3 regions of the Erwinia sp. E_sp_B01_1 genome follow, and region 2 is predicted to be linked to each of the others. Evidence: predicted binding sites of a transcription regulator. Region 2 holds the regulator's gene; each other region holds the start of a gene.
The links. The regulator PhoB, encoded in region 2, activates phosphate uptake and scavenging genes when phosphate is short. The targets are predictions, from matches to a motif close to CTGTCATAAAACTGNCNNAT.

Region 1 (7,454 bases), 850 kb from region 2:
TGCGGCTGGTGCGCTATATCTGGGCACAACGTTACCTTGACCATCATGATGAGGAGTTTATTCGTCGCTGCGAGCGTGTGCGGGGGCAGTTTATCCTGACCAGTTCGCTCTGTGGGCTGGTGGTGGTCAGTCTGATTGGGTTGCTTATCTGGCACTGATCTGACCGGCAGAAAACAAAAAGGGTGGGGACAAGCCCCACCCTTTTACTTTGGCAGCCCTCGCTTAAGAGACGAACTGCAACGCTATCCAGTAGAGCCCACCGGACAACAGTATCGAAATAGGCAGGGTAAACACCCAGGCCAACAGGATACTTTTGATGGTGCGACTCTGCACGCCTCCACCGTCGACCAGCATAGTACCGGCAACAGAGGAGGAGAGGACGTGGGTCGTTGATACCGGCATCCCGGTGTAGCTTGCCACACCGATAGAGACGGCAGCCGTCATCTGCGCGGACATGCCCTGTGCGTAGGTCATGCCTTTCTTACCGATTTTCTCACCGATGGTGGTCGCAACACGACGCCAGCCAACCATTGTTCCCAGTGACAGCGCTAACGCCACGGCCACGATAATCCAGATTGGGGCATACTCAACGGTGTTCAGCAGATCGTCTTTCAGCTTGGTCAGGAAACGTTTGTCATCGTTGTTAACGCCCGGCAGTTTCGCGGCCTTGTCAGCGGTATCAGAGATACACATCAGCAGGCGACGCATCTGCGCGCGTTGATCAACAGTCAGCTTGTCGTAGCTTTGCAGATTGTTCAGCAACCCCTGAGCCTGTTGAATGGCTGGCAGAGCACGCGCTGCATCGCAGTGGAACTCTTTCGGGCCACTCTTATACTCTTCTGGCGTGGGAACGGCAGGCGGTGCCTGCTGAACGATATGGGCCAGAGAATCAGAATGCTGCTGATAATACTGCTCCAGATGGTTCACGGCATCGCGGGTACGGGTGATGTCGTAGCCGGAAGAGTTCATGTTAACCACAAACCCAGCCGGGGCTACGCCAATCAGCACCAGCATAATCAGGCCGATACCTTTCTGGCCATCATTCGCACCGTGCGAGTAGCTCACGCCAATTGCCGAGACGATAAGCGCGATACGGGTCCAGAATGGCGGCTTCTTTTTGCCGTCGATCTTTTCACGCTCTGCAGGCGTCATATGAATACGGCGACGCTTTTTGTTACCGCTCCAGTAACGACGCAGGATAAACACCAGTCCGCCAGCAAGCACCAGGCCGACAATCGGCGAGATCACCAGCGATAAAAAGATGCCAATCATTTTGGGGATATTCAGCGCATCCACAACCGAGGTTCCGGTCACAAGTGCGTTGGTCAGGCCAATGCCGATAATGGCCCCGATGAGGGTATGGGAGCTGGAGGCAGGCAGACCGAAGTACCAGGTGCCAAGATTCCAGATAATAGCGGCAAGCAACATAGAGAAGACCATGGCGAGGCCATGAGCCGATCCCACATTGAGCAGCAGGTCGGTGGGAAGCAAATGAACAATAGCGTAAGCCACGCTCAGTCCACCCAGCAGCACACCAAAGAAGTTGAATACCCCGGCCATTACCACCGCCAGTTGCGATCGCATTGCTCGGGTATAAATCACAGTAGCCACCGCATTGGCCGTATCATGGAAGCCGTTGATGGCCTCGTAGAACAACACAAAGAGCAGCGCAAGCACCAGTAACAGGCCGGTATGGTAATCGAGACCAGCAAACAGATGTAACATAAGCGTTAAGCCATTTCAGGGACATGAACGCGGCGCATTATCAGCGAGAAACCGCGACCGGGGAAAGGGAAATATAGACTTTTTTTGACATTATTGTGTCAATAAGACCAAATCAGAAGATTGTTCTGCTTGAAAATCATCCGGTTGTAAAATGTTTCAGCCTGACACTTTTGTTACTCTGGCATCAGACGCGGCTTGTCACTACAATCACCGCTTTTCTGAGCAGCCCGGAGCGAGTCGTGGAAAAGTTTGACGTTATCATTATTGGCGCCGGTGCGGCTGGCCTGTTCTGTGCTGCTCAGGCGGGGCAGCGGGGCAAGCGCGTTCTGTTGCTGGATAACGGCAAAAAAGCGGGCCGTAAGATCCTGATGTCCGGCGGCGGTCGCTGTAATTTTACCAATCTCTATACTGAACCGGCGGCCTATCTCTCGCAAAACCCCCATTTTTGTAAATCTGCGCTGGCGCGATATACCCAGTGGGATTTTATCGATCTGATCAATCGTCACGGTATTGCCTGGCATGAAAAAACGCTGGGACAACTTTTTTGCGATGATTCAGCCCAGCAGGTTGTCGATTTGCTGTTAAAAGAGTGTGAAGCCGGGAAAGTGACGCTGCGTTTAAGAAGTGAAGTACTGAGCGTGGCGCGCGACGACGCAGGTTACACGCTGGAGCTGAACGGCAGCACGGTTCAGGCAGAGAAGCTGGTGATCGCCTCCGGCGGTCTTTCAATGCCCGGACTGGGCGCTTCGCCGTTTGGCTATAAAGTTGCCGAACAGTTTGGCCTGAAGGTTTTTCCTACCCGCGCCGGGCTGGTGCCTTTTACGCTGCACAAGCCGCTGCTGGAACAACTTCAGACCTTGTCCGGCGTGGCCGTGCCGTCCGTCATGACGGCTGAAGATGGCACGCTGTTTAAGGAAGCGCTGCTGTTTACCCACCGGGGCTTATCCGGACCGGCAGTGCTGCAACTCTCAAGCTACTGGCAGCCTGGCGAATTCGTCACCATCAATCTCTCGCCGGAACGCGACCTCGACAGCTTTATCACGGAAGAGCGTGAGGCGCACCCGAACCAGAGCCTGAAGAACACCCTGGCAAAAGTGTTGCCCCGTCGCCTGGTGGAGTGCCTGCAACTGCTGGGCAGCGTACCAGAATGCACCCTGAAGCAGCTGAACAGCCGCCAGCAATCCGGACTGGTGGCTTCACTGCACCAGTGGCGAGTGCAGCCTAACGGCACCGAAGGCTACCGCACGGCGGAAGTGACTCTCGGCGGAGTAGACACCAGCGTGCTCTCTTCCAAAACCATGGAAGCGCGGGATGTACCTGGTCTCTATTTCATCGGCGAAGTGGTGGACGTCACCGGCTGGTTAGGCGGCTATAACTTCCAGTGGGCGTGGAGTTCGGCCTGGGCCTGCGCTCAGGCTTTGTGAGTGGAACCCGGCCCGAAAAGCCGGGTTAATTTTTGTCAGCACCCCCTCAGGTTTTCGGGAATATCCAGAGATGCTTTTCTGGCAAGGCCAGATGGCAATGCTGCGGATCGCGCACCTCGTTGCCGTAGGCGCGAATAACAAAGTCATCACCCTGGGTGCGGAACAGATATTCCCAGCGATCGCCCAGGTACATGCTGGTCAGCAACGGCAGTTCCAGCTGATTCTCGCCCGGGCCGTCCGCCAGCACTACGCGCTCCACGCGGATTACCGCCGTGCCTTCCTGCCCCTGTTGAACGCCTTCACCCGCCTGGCCCCACAATGCCCAGCCTTTGCCTTCGATACGGGCTTTACCGTCGCGCAGTTCGGTGACTTTACCGTGCAGACGATTGTTACTGCCCATAAACTCGGCGGTGAACAGCGTTTTGGGCGAACCGTACATCTCCTGCGGGGTTCCCTGCTGCTCAATTTTGCCATTGTTAAGCAGCAAAATACGGTCTGAAATCGCCATCGCTTCGTTCTGATCGTGCGTGACCATCAGCGCCGACAGGCCCAGTTTGATAATCAGCTCGCGCAGGAATACGCGGGCTTCTTCACGCAGTTTGGCGTCAAGGTTCGATAAGGGTTCATCCAGCAGGATCACCGGCGGGTTGTAGACCAGCGCACGGCCAATCGCCACGCGCTGTTGCTGTCCCCCGGAAAGCTGATGTGGATGGCGTTTACCGAGATGGCCGAGGCCCAGCTGCTCCAGCACAGCCTGGACCCGTTGTGCAATCTCACCGGAGGCCACTTTGCGCAGCTTCAGCGGGTAAGCCACATTCTCAAAGACGGTTTTGTGCGGCCACAGCGCGTAAGACTGAAACACCAGACCAAGATTACGTTCTTCGGCAGGGATCTCACTCCGCGACGTGCCGTCGTATACTCTGTTTTTGCCGATGGTAATCACGCCCTGCGTGGGTTTTTCCAGCCCGGCAACGGCACGCAATAAGGTGGTTTTACCACTCCCGGAAGGTCCAAGCAGCGACACCACTTCGCCGCGCTTCAGATCCATGGAAACCCCCTTCAACACCGGATTGTCGCCGTAGGTTAAGTGCAGATTCTCGACCGATAATTCAATCATGTAATTTCACTCCAAAACGAAGGGCAACACCCAGGCCGACCACGACCAGCAGGATATTAATAAAGGAGAGTGCCGCGACAATATCAATCGCACCGGCGGCCCACAGGGAAACCAGCATCGACCCGATGGTCTCAGTACCCGGCGAGAGCAGATAGACACCGGTGGAATATTCGCGCTCGAAAATCAGGAACATCAGCAGCCATGAGCCGATCAGTCCATAGCGCGACAGGGGAATGGTGACGTGACGGGTGATCTGCCCACGGGTTGCGCCAGTGCTCCGCGCAGCTTCTTCCAGCTCCGGCCCTACCTGTAACAGGGTCGAAGAGATCAACCTCAAACCGTAGGCCATCCACACCACGGTATAGGCCAGCCAGACGCTGAAGATGGTACTGCGCAGCGAACGCAGCCAGACCACCAGATTGTCACGCAGCCACTGCGACCACGCCATATCAGACAGCCAGCCGGATTTCAGCGCGTTATCAAGCCACATCGGCAGGAACAGGAACACCCACAGGAACGCCAGACCCGCCAGCAGGCCGGGAACTGCACGGGGTACCAGTACGCTGTAATCAAGGAAACGCGTAACGTTATCCGGTTTACGGTGCATTGCGATGCCAATGAACAGATAACAGGCGACCGCCAGCGCACCGCCAAACACCCCTATTGCCATGGAGTTCACAATGGCCCGCAGCAGATTCGGCTGTTCCCAGATCGTCCGGAAGGTACCGAGCGAGAGTTCATCCCAGATTGAGACACCCACGCCCCAGTTGGAGATAAATGCGCGCAGCATCACGCCAACCAGCGGCACACCAATGGTGACGGTGAGCCAGAAAGCCACTACACCACCCGCCACCCAGCGCCATTTCCCTAACGGCAGGGCGCGGGCCTGCGAAGCTTTGCCTTTAACCGTCACAAATCGGTTAGCCGTGCGCATCAGCCGGCGCTGCAGCATCACCAGCGGGATGGTGATACAGATCAGCACCACCGCCACAGCGGCCATCAGATGATAGGAAGGCGTGCCGAGTTTGTTGGTCAACTGGTACAGATAGGTCGCCAGCACCAGGTTGCCTTCAGGGTCGCCAAGCACCAGCATCAGGCCGAACACTTCCAGCCCAAGGAAAAACAGCAGCACGGTGGCGTAAAGCATCGACGGGCGCACCATCGGCAGACTCACGGACGTCATGACCTGCAGGGGGGATGCCCCGGCGGTACGCGCGGCCTCTTCAACATCTGACCCCACGCTGCGCAAGGCAGAGGAGATATAGAGATAGGCATGCGGGACGTGGGTCAGACCCGCAATCACCACAATGCTCGACATGTCGTAGATATTCCACGGGATAAACCCAAACAGGGATTGCGCCCACAGAGAGAAGAACCCTACCGGCCCGGCGGCTACCACGTAGCCGAAACCCAGCACCATCGGCGACACGAAAATCGGCACCAGGATCAAGGGTTCAATCACGCGTCGGCCCGGCAAATCGGTACGAACCATCAGGAACGCCAGAATACCGCCGAGCGGAATAGCGATAACCACTAACCCGAACGCGAGGATAAAGCCGCTTTTCAGCGCCCGGTAAAAATCAGGATCGGTAAAAATAAATTCGAATGATTCCAGGCTCCACTCTTTCGACGGCGAAAAGAACGGCGCGGAGAGAAAACTTTGGATCACGATGAACGACAGGGGAACGTAGATAACCAGCGTTGTTATCAGCACCACAATGCCGCGTGGCAGGCTCTGCCACTTTCTGCGCAATGCACTCATATTTCTACCCTACGGTTATTCCAGAACAGCGGGATCCGGCATGAAAGAAGGTAGCGTGACAGGGATGACACGCTACCAAAATGCGATTATTTGGCAGCAGCAGCGCGCCACTGTTTGATGTAATCGAGGCGTTTTTTCTGTTGCAGGTATTCCAGCAGGGTTTCGTCAACCGGAATGGGTTTCAGCGCTTTGCCTAAAATTTTGGTCATCCCATCGATATCATTTTTCCCTTCGATATCGTTACGGAGAGAGGGGATATCAGCTTTGTTTGCCAGGATGCTTTGGCCTTTTTCAGAGAGCACATAATCCAGCCACAGTTTTGCTGCATTGCTGTGCTGAGCCTGCGAGCTGATGAAGGAAACGCGGGACAGCACCAGCGTGTAATCTTTGGGATAGGAGATCCCCAGCGACGGGTCATTTTTAGCGCGCGCTTCGGCGTAGGAACCCAGGATGTTAAAGCCAATCAGGTTTTCGCCTGAGGAGACCCTTTCCATCATGGTGCCGGTAGAGGACTGCACCGCTAAACCGCCTTTGGCGACGTCAGCCAGGGTTTTGAAGTAATTCGGATCGGCTTTGAAATCCTGTACGGAGAGCATAAAGCCCAGCCCCGATTTCTCGATGTCGTAAGTGGTGACTTTTTTGCTGAATTTGTCGGGCTGGCTGGCGATCAGTTTGGCCAGGGCAGTGTGGGAGTCAGGCACTTCGCCCGCCGGGATCAGGCGCTTGTTATAGATAAACACCACAGGTTCGTAGGTGGTGCCATAAGCCTTGCTTTGCCAGACCGCCCATTTCGGTAGCTGGCCCTGCTCAGGGGATTTATATTCCTGCGCATAGTCGGTTGCCAGTTTTAACCCGGTATCCATAGAGGAGCTCCAGACCACGTCGCCACTAGTGCCGCCGGATGCCTGTTCGCTGATAAAACGGTTGTACAGTTCCGTACTGTTCATGTCGTTATATTCAACTTTGATGCCCGGATAGGCCGCCTCAAAGCCCTGAATCAACGGGCCGGCAGCTTTGGTATCGGTGGTGGAATAGACCACCACCTTGCCTTCTTTGGTTGCCGCATCCACGACTTTTTGATAGTCAGCGGGATAACCCTGAGGTAATGCAGACATGGCAGAAAACGACACAAGCACAGAGACAGCCAGCAGAGAGAGGGGTAATTTATTCGACATTGCAGTTAACCTCTTAGTTACATTTAGCAAACTAAAAGTCAACATAACTCATGGCGTCTCACAGGCAATAGAGGGGCGAATGTTATTATGCAGAAGTGTGATTGTTGGCATTATTTAAGCAATAAACACCATAAAAACCACGACGGGTGACGCTTATCCCCTCAGGATGACCTGAACAAGTACGGGGCTGAGGTCACATCTTTCGGTAAAGGCGCCTCGGGTGGCCGATGTTGCCGTACTGCATTTCGACG
Region 2 (7,454 bases):
TTAAACAGTTCAGTGGCCCGGGCCTGCCTTTCCGGCTTTTCGTTCTCGACCAGCGCCAGGCGGCGACTGAAGACTTCCTGGGCGCTGAGCTCACTTAAGGTCTCATTATTGTGGCGATCTATAGCCTTTTCGCGCTGCTCCCGACTGCGGCGAAGCAGCACCACTTCCACCGGCAGAGCCTGAGTCAGTTCCTGAATGCGTCGCTGCAGATCATTCAGCCATGACTGGGTGGAAATCTCGATATCCAGCCAGACCACTTTGCCATCATCACGGGCAGGGATAGCTGCGAGCTGCTGCTCAATCTCTTCCAGCGCCCCTTTGATCATCTGCATCGGCTGGAAAAGGGGGATCGCCAGCGGCTCAACCTGGATGAGCTTGCCATCGGCAAAATCCACCAGGAACACGCTTTTCTCTTTGCCCAGCTCGTCAAAACTCAGCGGGATGGGCGAACCGCTGTAGCGGATATGTTCCGTGCCACCGATACGTTGCGCACGATGAATATGCCCCAGTGCAATATAATCGGCTGGCGGAAATGCCTGCGCCGGGAAGGCGTCCAGCGTGCCAATATAAATATCCCGCACCGCATCGCTTTTGGTCACGCCGACGGTGGTCAGATGGCCGGTGGCGATAATGGGCAGCGTCAGGTTGAGTTTTTCCCGCATCTCCCGCGCCGCCTGCCAGCAGCGCTGGTAATGCTGGGTTATGGCTGTCAGCAGGCTTTGCTGCTTGTCACGGCCAGACTGGCCAGCCTGGCTGGTGGTGATATCGCGGGGACGAAGAAAAGGGATAGCGCAGAGCAGCGCGCCGGGTTCTCCATCACGCTTATTCAGCAGCAGCACCTGCTGGCTGATATCATCACTGGCAGAGGCGATCACTCGGGTGTTCAGGCAGGCGAGCAGCTCACGGGATTCATTAAGCGTGGCTACTGAATCGTGGTTGCCACCGAGCACCACCAGCTGGCAGCCGGTCTGCTGGAGATTGACCACAAAACGGTTATACAACTCGCGCGCGTAACTGGGCGGGGATCCCGTATCGAAGATGTCACCCGCAACAATGATGGCATCCACGTGATGTGCCACAGCCTGCTCCAGCAGCCAGTCTGTAAAAGCCTGATGCTCCGGCGCGCGGCTTTTTGTGTAGAAGAATTGGCCCAGATGCCAGTCGGAGGTATGAATAATTCGCATGGGATCCCTTTAAGGCGCGAGGCAGAGTCGACGATTATAAACAGCACAGCGTAAAACCCCAGACCCAATCTCAGCGACCCTTAATAAAACTGTTATGAAACCTCGGGACAGGCCGTGCTTTTTTCATAAAACTGTCATAAAACTGACGCATAATGACGCCGCAAATCCAGTGACATTCCGTCACAGTAGCAGGAGCAACAATGGCAAAGCGCATTCTGGTAGTCGAAGATGAAGCCCCAATCCGTGAGATGTTGTGTTTCGTTCTGGAGCAAAATGACTATCAACCCATAGAAGCGGAAGATTATGACAGTGCGGTCAATTTGCTTATCGAACCCTGGCCTGATTTGATCCTGCTTGACTGGATGCTGCCCGGCGGCTCAGGCATTCAGTTCATCAAGCATTTGAAGCGCGAAGCGATGACCCGTGAAATTCCGGTCATGATGCTGACCGCGCGTGGCGAAGAAGAAGATCGCGTCCGCGGGCTGGAAGTGGGCGCTGACGACTATATTACCAAGCCTTTCTCCCCTAAAGAGCTGGTGGCGCGTATCAAAGCCGTGATGCGCCGCATCTCTCCGATGGCGGTGGAAGACGTTATCGAAATTCAGGGGCTGAGTCTTGATCCCTCCTCGCACCGGGTAATGTCGGATACCCAACCGCTGGAGATGGGCCCAACTGAATATAAATTGCTGCACTTCTTTATGACTCACCCTGAACGTGTTTACAGCCGCGAGCAGTTGCTTAATCACGTATGGGGCACTAACGTGTACGTCGAAGATCGTACCGTTGACGTTCATATTCGCCGCCTGCGTAAGGCGCTGGAACTGACCGGGCACGATCGCATGGTGCAGACGGTTCGCGGAACAGGTTATCGTTTCTCTGCACGTTACTGATCGTTCGCACTGGAGTCTTTACCGTGTTGGAACGCCTCTCCTGGAAGAGATTGTTGTTTGAGCTGATACTTGCCTCACTGCCAGCCCTGATCCTGGGGCTTCTGGTGGGCTATCTGCCCTGGCTCCTGCTGGTTTCCGTGCTGGCCGTTTTGGGCTGGCATTTCGCTAACTTACTCCGTTTATCCCACTGGCTGTGGATTGACCGCAGCATGACGCCTCCGGCCGGGCGTGGTAGCTGGGAGCCGCTGTTTTATGGCCTGTATCAGATGCAGGCGAGAAATCGCCGCCGTCGGCGTGAGCTGGGGCATCTGATCAAGCGATTTCGCAGTGGCGCAGAATCCTTACCCGATGCCGTTGTGCTGACCACGGAAGAGGGCACCATTTTCTGGTGTAATGGCCTCGCCCAGCAGATGCTTGGGCTGCGCTGGCCGGAAGATAACGGACAGAACATCCTTAACCTGCTGCGCTATCCCGAATTTACCCGCTACTTACGTCAGCGCGACTTTTCACGGCCACTGACGCTGGTGCTTAACAGCCATCGTCATCTGGAATTTCGCGTGATGCCCTATTCAGAAGGGCAGTGGCTGCTGGTGGCCAGGGATGTCACGCAGATGCACCAGCTGGAAGGCGCCCGCCGTAACTTCTTCGCCAACGTCAGCCATGAATTACGCACGCCGTTGACGGTGCTGCAGGGCTATCTGGAGATGATGAACGACTCGGTCATGGAGGGGCCACTGCGTGATAAAGCGCTGCATACCATGCAGGAACAGACCCGCCGGATGGATGGGCTGGTGAAGCAGTTGCTGACGCTCTCCCGTATTGAAGCAGCGCCTGCGCTGGATCTTCAGGAAAAAGTGGATGTTCCGATGATGCTGAGGGTATTGCAACGGGAGGCAGAAACCCTGAGCCAGGGCAGGCACGACATCCACTTCACCACCGAGCCGGGTTTGCAGGTGTATGGCAACGATGAGCAGCTTCGCAGTGCCATCTCCAATCTGGTGTATAACTCGGTCAATCACACGCCACCGGGCACCCGCATTGATATCAGCTGGCAGAAAACCCCGCTTGGAGCGCAGTTCAGGGTAAAAGATAACGGGCCAGGCATTGCCGCAGAGCATATTCCGCGCCTGACCGAGCGCTTCTATCGCGTGGACAAAGCCCGCTCGCGCCAGACGGGCGGAAGTGGGCTGGGACTGGCCATTGTGAAGCATGCGCTGAGCCACCATAACACCCGGCTTGATATCACCAGCCGGCCTGGTGTGGAAACCTGTTTCAGCTTCTCTTTACCGTCGAGGTTGATTGTCAGCGGTGAATTGTCTCAAAATGCGGTTCGCTGACCGAACCGGATACCCGAGATGAAAAAGCTGTTTCTGATTGCCCTGGCCTGTTTCAGCCTGATGGCTCACGCCAAAGAGGGCATGCTGGCCGGCAACCTGACCAGCGTGGGCTCAGATACGCTGGGAACGTTGATGACGTTATGGGGAGAGAGTTTTAACCGGCAATATCCTGGCGTGAATGTGCAGGTGCAGGCCGCCGGTTCCTCTACTGCGCCAACTGCGCTGGCTGCGGGTGCTGCTCAGGTGGGCGCGATGAGCCGCCCGATGCAGGCAGTGGAACGGCAACTTTTTGAAGCGAGCTACGGTTACCCACCGCTGGCAGTGCCGGTAGCGATGGATGCGCTGGTGGTGGTGGTGAATCAGGATAACCCGCTGCAGAAGCTGGATACCCGGCAACTCGATGCGATCTTCTCTGTGACCCGGCGTTGTGGAGCCCTTGCAGATGTCCGAAGCTGGGGAGATTTACAGCTCAAAGAACCCGGCTGGGCCGCACGTCCGATACAGCGGTTTGGCCGCAATTCGGCTTCGGGTACCTGGGGGTTTTTCAAACAGCAGGCGTTGTGTAACGGGGATTTTCGTAATGATGTGGGCGAATATCCCGGTTCAGCAGCGGTAGTTCAGGCGGTGGCCGGCACACTCAATGCTATTGGCTATGCCAGCATGGGGATCCACCTCAGCGGCGTGAAAACGCTGCCCGTTTCCCTGGCGGATGGTGAGGTCATTCCACCCGATCCCGACAATATCCGCAGCGGCCGCTATCCCTATTCCCGCCTTTTGTACCTGTATGTCAACAAAACGCCAGGCAAGCCGCTGGAGCCGCTGACCGCCGCGTTTCTTCATCATGTTTTATCCGTTCAGGGACAGGCGCAGGTGACACAGGCAGGCTATCTTCCCTTATCTGAAAAGCAGGTTAATCAGGCCCGGGAGCTGATCGGAGCCAGATAAGCGGCAGAACTCAGGACATAAACGCACAGAAGTTTCAGACGTAAAAAAGCCCGACATCACATCGGGCTTTTTTCATTCCGGTAGCAGTTGGTGCTGCGACGGAACGTGCTGCTTGCATCTGTTCACGGGATCGATTTTATCACGGATTGTGTTACCGTCAAGAGATCACAAAACAGACGATTCCTGCTTCATTAGTGGTCAAACTACTGTTAATATATACAGGTGTTCGGATATTCCGGGGTGGCCCTAGCAGTTGTCACACTGCATCAGAATTTCGCCCGGCAGGAAACAGGTGGTGCTGTCCTGTTTGCCTCCACCCTGAGTGCTGCTTGTATCTGTTCACATTGATGCGCGCGGTGAGGGTTGAACCTGAAGGCATAAGCTGCGTGCGGCACTCTCCTTGCAGGAGAAATGCCACAGTGATTATTCTCGCTATCATCCTGATAGTTCTGAAGATAATGCATGTGATGTTGCAGATTCTCGAAATAATCCTTGCGAAACGCAAGTGAGTGAAAGCCGTTCTGGCTGACACAACTGGATCAAAGGCCGGGTAAATTACCGACCCGGCCTTTTTTCGATCATGAAATTTCTTCATGTCTGATGAATTTTCCTCGTTTGCACCTGAATCCCGCTCATGACACTCTTACGTCTGGACATTTAGACATCCAGAAGTCTAAGAATAACGAATCGTGATAATTTCACCGGTAAATTATGCGCCCATGCGCGTGCCAGGAGTGACACAACATGCAACAACAAACCTCTCAGTATCGTGCCGAAGTCGTGGGCAGCTATCTGCGTCCTGCGGCCATCAAACAGGCCCGCGAAGAGTTTCAGGCCGGTAAGATCGATGCTGTCGCGCTGCGTCGTATTGAAGATGAAGCCATTCGTGATGTGGTCACTCAGCAGCGTGCCTGTGGGCTGAAAGTTGTTACCGATGGGGAATTCCGTCGGGCATGGTGGCACTTCGATTTCTTCGATGGTCTGGAAGGGGTGGAGCGCTATGAATCCGAACAGGGGATCCAGTTTAATGGCGTACAGACGAAAGCTCACAGCATTCGCGTGACCGGCAAACTCGGCTTTGGTCATCACCCCATGCTGGAAGATTTCCGCTATCTGCAAAGCATCAGCGGTGATGCCGTGGCTAAGATGACCATCCCCAGCCCAAGCGTGCTGCATTTTCGCGGGGGCCGTAAAGCCATTGATGCCAACGTCTATCCCGATCTGAATGCCTATTTTGACGATCTGGCGCAGACTTACCGCGATGCGATCCAGGCGTTTTATGACGCCGGCTGCCGTTATCTGCAACTGGACGACACCGTATGGGCCTATCTCTGTTCCGAAGATCAGAAGAGTCAGATCCGCGAACGGGGTGACGATCCGGAAGAGCTGGCACACATCTATGCTCAGGTGCTGAATAAAGCGATCGAAGGTAAACCGGAGGATCTGACCATTGGTCTGCATGTCTGCCGTGGCAACTTCCGTTCGACCTGGATCTCTGAAGGCGGTTACGAGCCGGTAGCTGAAATCCTGTTTGGCACCGTTAACATTGATGCCTTCTTCCTGGAGTATGACAACGAACGTTCCGGCGGCTTTGAGCCACTGCGTTTTGTGAAGCCAGGTAAACAGCAGGTGGTTCTGGGGCTGATTACCACGAAAAACGGTGAGCTGGAAAACCCGGAAACGGTGAAAAAGCGTATTGCTGAAGCGTCTCAGTATGTCAGCCTCGATCAGATCTGTCTGAGCCCTCAGTGTGGCTTTGCTTCAACAGAAGAGGGCAACAGCCTGACCGAAGAGCAGCAGTGGGCCAAGCTCCGGCTGGTGGTCGATATCGCTAAAGAAGTCTGGTAAGGCTGCATCAGACTGTGTAAAAGGCGCGATAATTCGCGCCTTTTGTGCATCCCAGTCCCGATTCATGCAGAAAATAACCCCGCTTCGGGCAAAAAGAATACAAATCATGTAAGGCATCCAGGCCAATAACTGAAGTGATAAGCTGGTTGCTACTTTTTTTACAACATATCCTTCTGCTTTTCCGATCCTGCCTTGCCTTTCTCCGCTATAAACGGTTTACTTAGCGCCGTTTTTACATTATCCCCCTGTAGTAAAATTAAAATCAGCGCAAATCCGCTGCCAGAGCGACCTCAGGACAGAATAATGACCTGTATCGGTTTGAATTATTAGCGTTTTTAGAGCACACAGGGTGATGAAGCTGACATCACGACTTCACTTAACACCGGTACGGGCTAATTTTCTGCTTATGACTAATCGATTAACTTCCAAAGATATCCTGGCGCTGGGGTTTATGACCTTTGCCCTGTTTGTGGGCGCTGGCAATATCATCTTCCCGCCGATGGTGGGTATTCAATCTGGTGAACACGTATGGATTGCCGCACTGGGCTTCCTGATCACCGCTGTGGGTCTGCCAGTCATCACCGTTATCGCGCTTGCACGCGTTGGCGGCGGCATTGACGCGCTGAGTTCACCCATTGGTAAAGCGGCCGGTATCGTGCTGGCAACGGTGTGCTATCTCGCAGTAGGCCCCCTGTTCGCCACGCCGCGCACCGCGACAGTCTCCTTTGAAGTCGGCATTGCGCCGCTAACGGGTGACGGCGCACTGCCGCTGTTTATCTACAGCCTCGTGTACTTCTCGCTGGTTATTGGCATCTCTCTTTATCCCGGCAAACTGCTGGATACCGTGGGACATTTCCTTGCGCCGCTGAAAATTGTCGCGCTGGCCGTGTTGGGTATTGCCGCGTTGATCTGGCCTGCGGGCGGCCTGGCGCTGGCTACCGAAGCCTATCAGCATGCGGCCTTCTCCAGTGGCTTCGTAAACGGCTATCTGACGATGGATACCCTGGGTGCGCTGGTGTTCGGGATTGTGATTGTTAATGCTGCACGCTCGCGTGGCGTCAGCGAAGCGAAACTGCTGACCCGATACACCGTAATGGCAGGTCTGATCGCGGGTGTTGGCCTGACGCTGGTTTATCTGGCACTGTTCAAACTGGGTTCAGACAGCGCCTCTATCGTTGATCAGAACGCCAATGGCGCTGCTATTCTTCACGCCTATGTTCAGCAAACCTTTGGCGGCATGGGCAGCAGCT
Region 3 (7,454 bases), 1.3 Mb from region 2:
GATATTTCCTATGACGCCAGCGATCTTCACGGCCAGTCCTTCACCATTGATGCAGAGTACGTTGGCAAGCATCTGGATGAGCTGGTCGCGGACGAAGATTTGAGCCGCTTTATTCTGTAAACAGCGCTAACATCTTACTTCAGGAGGCTCCGGCCTCCTTTTTTTATGCCAGAAAATCGCTCAGGGCAGGCAGCATCCTTGATGTGGAATAATTCAATAAAGCCGGCCCGCCGCTAAAATAGCCGCACGTTCTCTCCTCAGTAAAGGCCATTGCCGTTATGACGGATCACCTTCGCCTGACTCCTCCCCTCTCTGCTTCACGTGCCTGGATCGAAAGCCTTCGGCTCCGTACTCTTCCGCTGGCCTGTGCCTCAGTCATCACCGGTTCTGCCCTGGCCTGGTGGCAGGGACATTTCAGTCCGGGCATCGCTTTGCTGGCCTTGCTGACCACCGCATTGCTACAAATCCTCTCCAACCTGGCCAATGATTATGGTGACGCGCTGAAAGGCAGCGACACGCCAGCACGTCTGGGTCCCCTTCGCGGTATGCAAAAAGGCGCAATCAGCCCTCAGCAGATGCGCATAGCACTGCTGATTACCCTGATACTGACCCTTTTCTCTGGCATCTCGCTGATTATCCGCGCCTGCCAGTCACTGAACGATATTCTGGGGTTTATAGCCCTGGGTGCCATAGCTATCGTGGCGGCCATTGCCTATACGGTGGGTAAAAAACCCTATGGTTATCTGGGGTTGGGCGACGCATCGGTGCTGATTTTCTTTGGCTGGCTGGGCGTTACGGGAAGCTATTACCTCCAGGCGCATAATTTGCCTGCCATGCTGTTTTTACCTGCCACCGCCTGCGGCCTGATGGCTGTGGCCGTACTCAACGTCAATAATATGCGCGATATTGAAAGCGACCGGCAAAGTGGCAAATACACGCTGGCAGTACGCTTAGGCGCCATTAACGCCAGGCGTTATCACTCTCTGCTGCTGGCGGGTTCCCTGCTGTGCTGTGCCCTGTTTGCCCTGCTGACTTCTCTGAATTCTGCGGGCTGGTTATTTTTGCTGACAGCGCCGCTGCTAATCAAACAGTTACGCTATATCGTGCAGGAAACCTCAGCCGTTGCCATGCGCCCGATGCTGGAGAAAACGGTCAAATCAGCGCTGCTGCTAAACCTGCTTTTCTCACTCGGCCTGGTCCTTAATTAAGTGTGATGTAGTTGACTCATCGCAACTTTTAACAATTGATGATTTTGCCAACAGCGCCGGGAAAGCGATATACTTAGTATTCCTGTGGCAAACAGACGAAACCCTTATGAAATATGATACTTCTGAACTCTGCGACATCTATCATGAAGATGTAAATGTCGTTGAACCGCTCTTTTCAAACTTCGGTGGCCGTACGTCGTTTGGCGGGCAAATCATCACGGTAAAATGTTTCGAGGATAACGGGCTGTTATACGATCTGCTGGAGGAGAATGGGCGGGGTCGTGTGCTGCTCGTTGACGGCGGCGGTTCAGTACGTCGTGCCCTGATCGATGCCGCGCTGGCCAGACTGGCGTTGCAGAACGAATGGGAAGGCATTGTAGTATATGGTTCAGTTCGTCAGGTTGACGATCTGGAAGAGCTGGATATTGGTATTCAGGCTATTGCCGCCATTCCAGTAGGCGCTGCAGGCGAAGGCGTGGGAGAGAGCGACATCCGGGTGAATTTCGGTGGCGTCACCTTTTTCTCCGGCGATCATCTCTATGCCGACAACACTGGCATCATCCTTTCCGAAGACCCGCTCGATATCGAATAATAAAAACGGGTGCCATCGGCACCCGTTTCCACCAGCCCGATCGTTAAATCAGACTTCTTCCATTTTTCCCAGCAGCGCACGCAGACGCTCCTGCCAGACATGCTGTTCTTCTTTCAGATGCTGGTTTTCACGCACCAGTGACTCACTGTTGCCTGAAGCCTGCTGAACCTGTTGATTCAGGTTGTTATTCTGTTCTTTCAGTTCTTCGATTTCCATCTGCAGCAGGGTGATGGTATCAATCGCCTGCTGTACTTTCGCTTCCAGTTTCTCAAACACTTCAAATGACATTGTAAATGACCTCTCCTAATTGCAAGGCGTTGATATTGCCACCGCAGAGCATCAGGAATAAGCCAGCATTCCGCGGATAACAACGATTCCCCGATTGTAAGTAGACGCGCCCGTCAAGTCCAGCAGCGAACCCGCACAGGGTGCAGTCTGTAACAATTTTCAGCATAGACCTGGAATCTGTAACATTACCCGCTGCCAAAGTAAGGCCTGAGTTAACGAAATGGGACAAAAAACGCAAAAACGAAAATTGAAATGTTGTTTCAGGAAAGCTAAAAGACGCGAAAACGCTCATTTTTATGACACAGCACACAACTTTTGATTTCGCTATTTCTCGTTTATGCTCGTTAACGATAAATTCACAACAGCCCTACAAAAGATTTGGGCGGCTCAGGGAAAGAGAACAGAACGCTGTACAACATTTAACCTCGCCTTCAGGAAACGACATCATGAGTCAGACAGCAACAAGCACGCTTAAAGGGCAGTGCATCGCCGAATTTCTGGGTGTCGCCACCATCATCTTCTTTGGTGCTGGCTGTGTCGCCGCCATGAAACTGGCAGGCGCAAGTTTTGGTCAGTGGGAAATCAGTATCATCTGGGGTATTGCCGTAGCCATGGCAGTGTATCTCAGTGCCGCCATCTCCGGCGCGCATCTGAATCCGGCTGTAACCCTTGCGCTTTGTCTGTTTGCTAATTTCGAACGCCGTAAAGTGTTGCCGTACATACTGGCACAGATTGCCGGTGCTTTCTGCTCCGCAGCACTGGTTTACGGTCTCTACTACAATTTGTTCTTTGACTATGAACAATCGCATCAGATGGTTCGTGGCAGCATAGAAAGCCTGGACCTGGCAGGGATCTTCTCAACCTACCCTAATCCGCACATCGGTGTTGGTCAGGCTTTCCTGGTTGAAGCAGTGATCACTGCCGTAATGATGGGTCTGATTATGGCTCTGACCGATGACGGTAACGGTTTGCCTCGCGGCCCGATGGCGCCCCTGCTGATTGGCCTGCTGATTGCGGTTATCGGTGGTTCAATGGGCCCACTGACCGGCTTCGCCCTTAACCCGGCCCGTGATTTCGGACCCAAGATCTTTGCCTTGCTTGCAGGTTGGGGTAACGTTGCCTTTACAGGTGGCCGCGACATCCCTTATTTCCTCGTGCCGATTTTTGGCCCGATCGTTGGCGCCAGCATCGGTGCATTTGGCTACCGCTCTCTGATCGCCCGCAATTTGCCTGGCGTCGCTGCGGTTAAGAAAGACGAGAAGACCATAGCGCGTGCTGAACAGCGTAAAGCGTAATTGCTAACCCTTTACACATCAGGAATGAATTATGACCACAGAAAAAAAATACATTGTCGCGCTCGACCAGGGCACTACCAGCTCCCGTGCGGTAATCCTGGATCATGACTCCAACATCGTTGCAGTCTCCCAGCGCGAATTTCAGCAGCTCTATCCTAAGCCAGGCTGGGTTGAGCATGACCCGATGGATATCTGGGCTTCTCAAAGCTCCACGCTGGTAGAAGTGCTGGCGCATGCCGACATTAACTCCGATGAGATTGCGGCAATCGGTATCACCAACCAGCGTGAAACCGCCATTGTCTGGGAAAAAGAGACCGGCAAGCCCATTTATAACGCTATCGTCTGGCAGGATCCACGTACCGCTGACTACTGTGCAAAATTGAAAAAAGAGGGTCTGGAAGAGTATATCCAGCACACCACTGGCCTGGTGATTAACCCTTACTTCTCCGGTACCAAAGTGAAGTGGATCCTGGACCACGTTGAGGGCGCACGCGACCGTGCAAAACGTGGCGAACTGCTGTTCGGTACTGTTGATACCTGGCTGGTCTGGAAAATGACTCAGGGACGGGTGCATATCACCGATTACACCAACGCCTCACGTACCATGATGTTCAACATCCACAAGCTGGAGTGGGATCAGCGTATGCTGGATATCCTCGATATCCCGCGTGAAATGCTGCCAGAAGTGAAATCCTCTTCTGAAGTGTACGGCCAGACCAACATCGGCGGTAAAGGCGGTACCCGTATTCCCATCGCCGGGATCGCTGGTGACCAGCAGGCTGCGCTTTATGGTCAGCTCTGCGTTAAGCCTGGCATGGCGAAGAACACCTACGGTACCGGCTGCTTTATGCTGATGAACACCGGCACCGAAGCGGTAACTTCTACCAACGGCCTGTTGACCACCATTGCCTGTGGTCCGCGTGGTGAAGTGAACTACGCCCTTGAAGGCGCCGTATTTATTGGGGGTGCTTCTATTCAGTGGCTGCGTGATGAGATGAAACTGATTGGTGATGCCACCGACTCAGAATATTTCGCCACCAAAGTGAAAGACAGCAACGGCGTCTATATGGTGCCAGCCTTTACCGGTCTGGGTGCGCCTTACTGGGACCCGTATGCCCGCGGCGCGATTTTCGGCCTCACGCGTGGTGCAAATGCTAACCACATTATCCGCGCCACGCTGGAGTCGATTGCTTATCAGACCCGTGACGTACTGGAAGCGATGCAGAACGATGCTAATACCCGCCTGCAGTCTCTGCGCGTGGATGGTGGTGCCGTGGCTAACAACTTCCTGATGCAGTTCCAGTCCGACATTCTGGGTACCCGCGTGGAGCGTCCGGAAGTGCTGGAAGTGACCGCACTGGGTTCAGCTTACCTGGCTGGTCTGGCCGTGGGCTTCTGGAAAGATCTGGACGAAGTCCGTGCTAAAGCAGTGATTGAGCGTGAATTCCGCCCTGGCATTGAAACCACCGAGCGTAATTACCGTTATGCTGGCTGGAAGAAAGCGGTTTCCCGCGCAAAAGCCTGGGAAGAAGAAGACGATTCATAAGTCTGAACCGGCCCAGGGTCACCCTGACCCTGGGCTTTTCCCCTCTCTCTCCTCCCCGCTGTGATAAACTTTCCGCCTCTACTTTTCCCGGGGCAAATCATGAAACGAGAACTCGCCATTGAATTTTCACGCGTAACGGAAGCCGCAGCGCTGGCAGGCTACAAATGGCTCGGACGCGGCGATAAAAACGCAGCCGACGGTGCCGCCGTCCACGCTATGCGCATCATGCTGAACAAAGTGAACATTGACGGCGAGATCGTCATTGGCGAGGGGGAGATTGATGAAGCCCCGATGTTATATATCGGTGAAAAAGTAGGTACCGGCGAAGGCGATGCCGTGGATATTGCCGTCGACCCTATCGAAGGGACGCGCATGACCGCCATGGGTCAGGCAAACGCGCTGGCTGTACTGGCTGTGGGCGATAAAGGCACCTTCCTGAATGCGCCAGATATGTATATGGAAAAACTGATTGTGGGGCCAGGAGCGAAAGGCGTTATTGACCTGAATTTACCGCTGGAGGAAAACCTCAGGCGTGTGGCGCAGGCGCTGAAAAAACCGCTGTCTGAACTCACTGTAACCCTGCTGGCTAAACCCCGTCACGATAAGGTGATCGCTGCCCTGCAGACTTTGGGCGTGCGGATTTTTGCTTTTCCTGATGGCGATGTCGCCGCCTCCATTCTGACCTGTATGCCAGACAGCGAAGTGGACGTGCTTTATGGCATTGGTGGCGCACCAGAGGGCGTGGTATCGGCAGCGGTAATCCGCGCGATGGATGGCGATATGCAGGCCAGACTGCTGGCACGCCATGAGGTGAAAGGCGATACGCCGGAGAACCGTCTGATGGGTGAGCAGGAGTTGAAGCGCTGTCAGCAGATGGGTATTGAGGCCGGAAAAGTGCTGAAACTGGATGAGATGGCCCGCAACGATAACGTCATCTTTTCCGCCACCGGCATCACCACCGGCGATTTACTGAAGGGCATCACCCGTAACGGTAATATCGCCACCACCGAAACGCTACTGGTACGCGGTAAATCCCGCACCATCCGCCGCATTCAGTCGATTCATTACCTCGACCGCAAAGACGAAAACCTGCACCCGTTTATTCTGTAACGCATGGTTTGCCAGAGATGAAAACGGCCCCGGGGAACGTTGTTCCTTCCGGGGCCGTTTTACGTCAGGCTGACGGCTTTGGTGGGCGGAGTTATACAGCCTGCGGTTCAGGTCGCCGTGACAGCGGCAGCCAGCAGAGCAGGATCAGCAAAGCCATCGCAAACATCAGCATTCCCAGGCTGAACTGCCCGGTCTGCGGCAACAACGCAGAGAGCCATGCGGCCAACCCCGATCCCAGGTTCTGCAATCCCCCCAGTAATGCCCCCGCTGTGCCAGCCATATAGGGCCAGGGTTCCATCGCGCCCGTGGTAGCCAGAGGAAACAGCATCCCGGCACCAAAGAAAAACAGCGAGGCAGGCACGACCAATGTCCAGATGGTCATCATGCCAAACCAGGCGGGGATCCACATCAAAGCCCCGGCCAGCAGACAGCTGTTGACTGACCACCACACCAGCTGCGGGAACGCCCGATTTTCACGCCCGGCAAACCAGGCACCGAAGAAGGCAGCCGGAATCGGCAAAATAAACAGCAGGCTGACAGTAAGGCTGTTCAACCCCAGCACACCGCCCATCAGTACGCCACAGCTGGCCTCAAACACGGCAATGCCACCCAGCGCGCCCATCAGCATCACCAGGTAACGGATAAAGGTGCCGTCAGCCAGCAATGGGCGATAACGTGAAAACAGCGCGCGTTTTTCGGCTGGGGCAGGCCGCGTCTCCGGTAACCAGCGCAGCATCGCCATACCCACACAGAAGCAAAGCAGCAGCAGGAAAGCAAAACAGGCCTGCCAGCCCAGAAAATGCGTCAGCAGTGCCCCAATCACCGGAGCCACCAGCGGACTGACCAGAATCCCCATATTCAGCAGGCTGTTCGCCAGTCTCAGCGCCCCGCCGGCATAGAGGTCGCGCGGCATAGTGCGGGCCATAACGCCAGCCACACCGGTTCCCAGCCCCTGAACTGCACTGCCCAGTACCAGCATGTCGAAGGTTGGCGCACCAAGCGCAATCAGCGTCCCCACGCAGAAAATGGCTAAACCGGCCAGAATAACCGGGCGGCGGCCAACATTGTCGGACAAGGGTCCGTACAGCAACTGTGAGCCGCCATAAGTCATCAGATACGCCGCCATTACGCGCTGGACGGCACCATCGCGCACGCTGAACGCCTCAGCAATTGTCGCCATCGCCGGGACGTAGATGGTTTGCGCCATCTGGCCCACGGCAACCAGCGCAATCAGCATCACCAGCAGATGCCCGTTCTCAATTTTTTTCATTTTTTAATCAGCATAAGTGTCGGCGCTATCCCGATAAATCAGCGGGACAGGCCAGCAGGAATAAGTGCAAGCCGGGGAAAATATCAGGATTTTGTGACAAAGCGAGAGGAAGGCTGAAAATGCCCTGAGAAAATCTGTCAGTGAA

Region 1: pitA (inorganic phosphate transporter PitA) is a predicted target of PhoB. The motif match lies at 1,808-1,827, and genes of this name have one in related genera.
Region 3: VRC33_RS21485 (MIP/aquaporin family protein) is a predicted target of PhoB. The motif match lies at 2,372-2,391, and genes of this name have one in related genera.

The regions. Positions count from the first base shown of each region.
Region 1 covers NZ_CP142208.1:242,144-249,597, forward strand. The annotation lists gene uspB (universal stress protein UspB) at 1-158, shown strand, start outside; gene pitA (inorganic phosphate transporter PitA) at 223-1,725, opposite strand; gene VRC33_RS01095 (NAD(P)/FAD-dependent oxidoreductase) at 1,965-3,149, shown strand; gene VRC33_RS01100 (ABC transporter ATP-binding protein) at 3,196-4,266, opposite strand; gene VRC33_RS01105 (iron ABC transporter permease) at 4,259-6,028, opposite strand; gene VRC33_RS01110 (ABC transporter substrate-binding protein) at 6,115-7,203, opposite strand; gene VRC33_RS01115 (response regulator) at 7,397-7,454, opposite strand, start outside.
Region 2 covers NZ_CP142208.1:1,092,440-1,099,893, forward strand. The annotation lists gene sbcD (exonuclease subunit SbcD) at 1-1,184, opposite strand, end outside; gene phoB (phosphate response regulator transcription factor PhoB) at 1,385-2,074, shown strand; gene phoR (phosphate regulon sensor histidine kinase PhoR) at 2,098-3,411, shown strand; gene VRC33_RS05215 (PstS family phosphate ABC transporter substrate-binding protein) at 3,430-4,356, shown strand; gene VRC33_RS05220 (cobalamin-independent methionine synthase II family protein) at 5,101-6,204, shown strand; gene brnQ (branched-chain amino acid transporter carrier protein BrnQ) at 6,611-7,454, shown strand, end outside.
Region 3 covers NZ_CP142208.1:4,628,020-4,635,473, forward strand. The annotation lists gene hslU (HslU--HslV peptidase ATPase subunit) at 1-120, shown strand, start outside; gene VRC33_RS21470 (1,4-dihydroxy-2-naphthoate polyprenyltransferase) at 279-1,208, shown strand; gene rraA (ribonuclease E activity regulator RraA) at 1,315-1,800, shown strand; gene zapB (cell division protein ZapB) at 1,849-2,088, opposite strand; gene VRC33_RS21485 (MIP/aquaporin family protein) at 2,535-3,383, shown strand; gene glpK (glycerol kinase GlpK) at 3,415-4,929, shown strand; gene glpX (class II fructose-bisphosphatase) at 5,029-6,039, shown strand; gene emrD (multidrug efflux MFS transporter EmrD) at 6,131-7,309, opposite strand.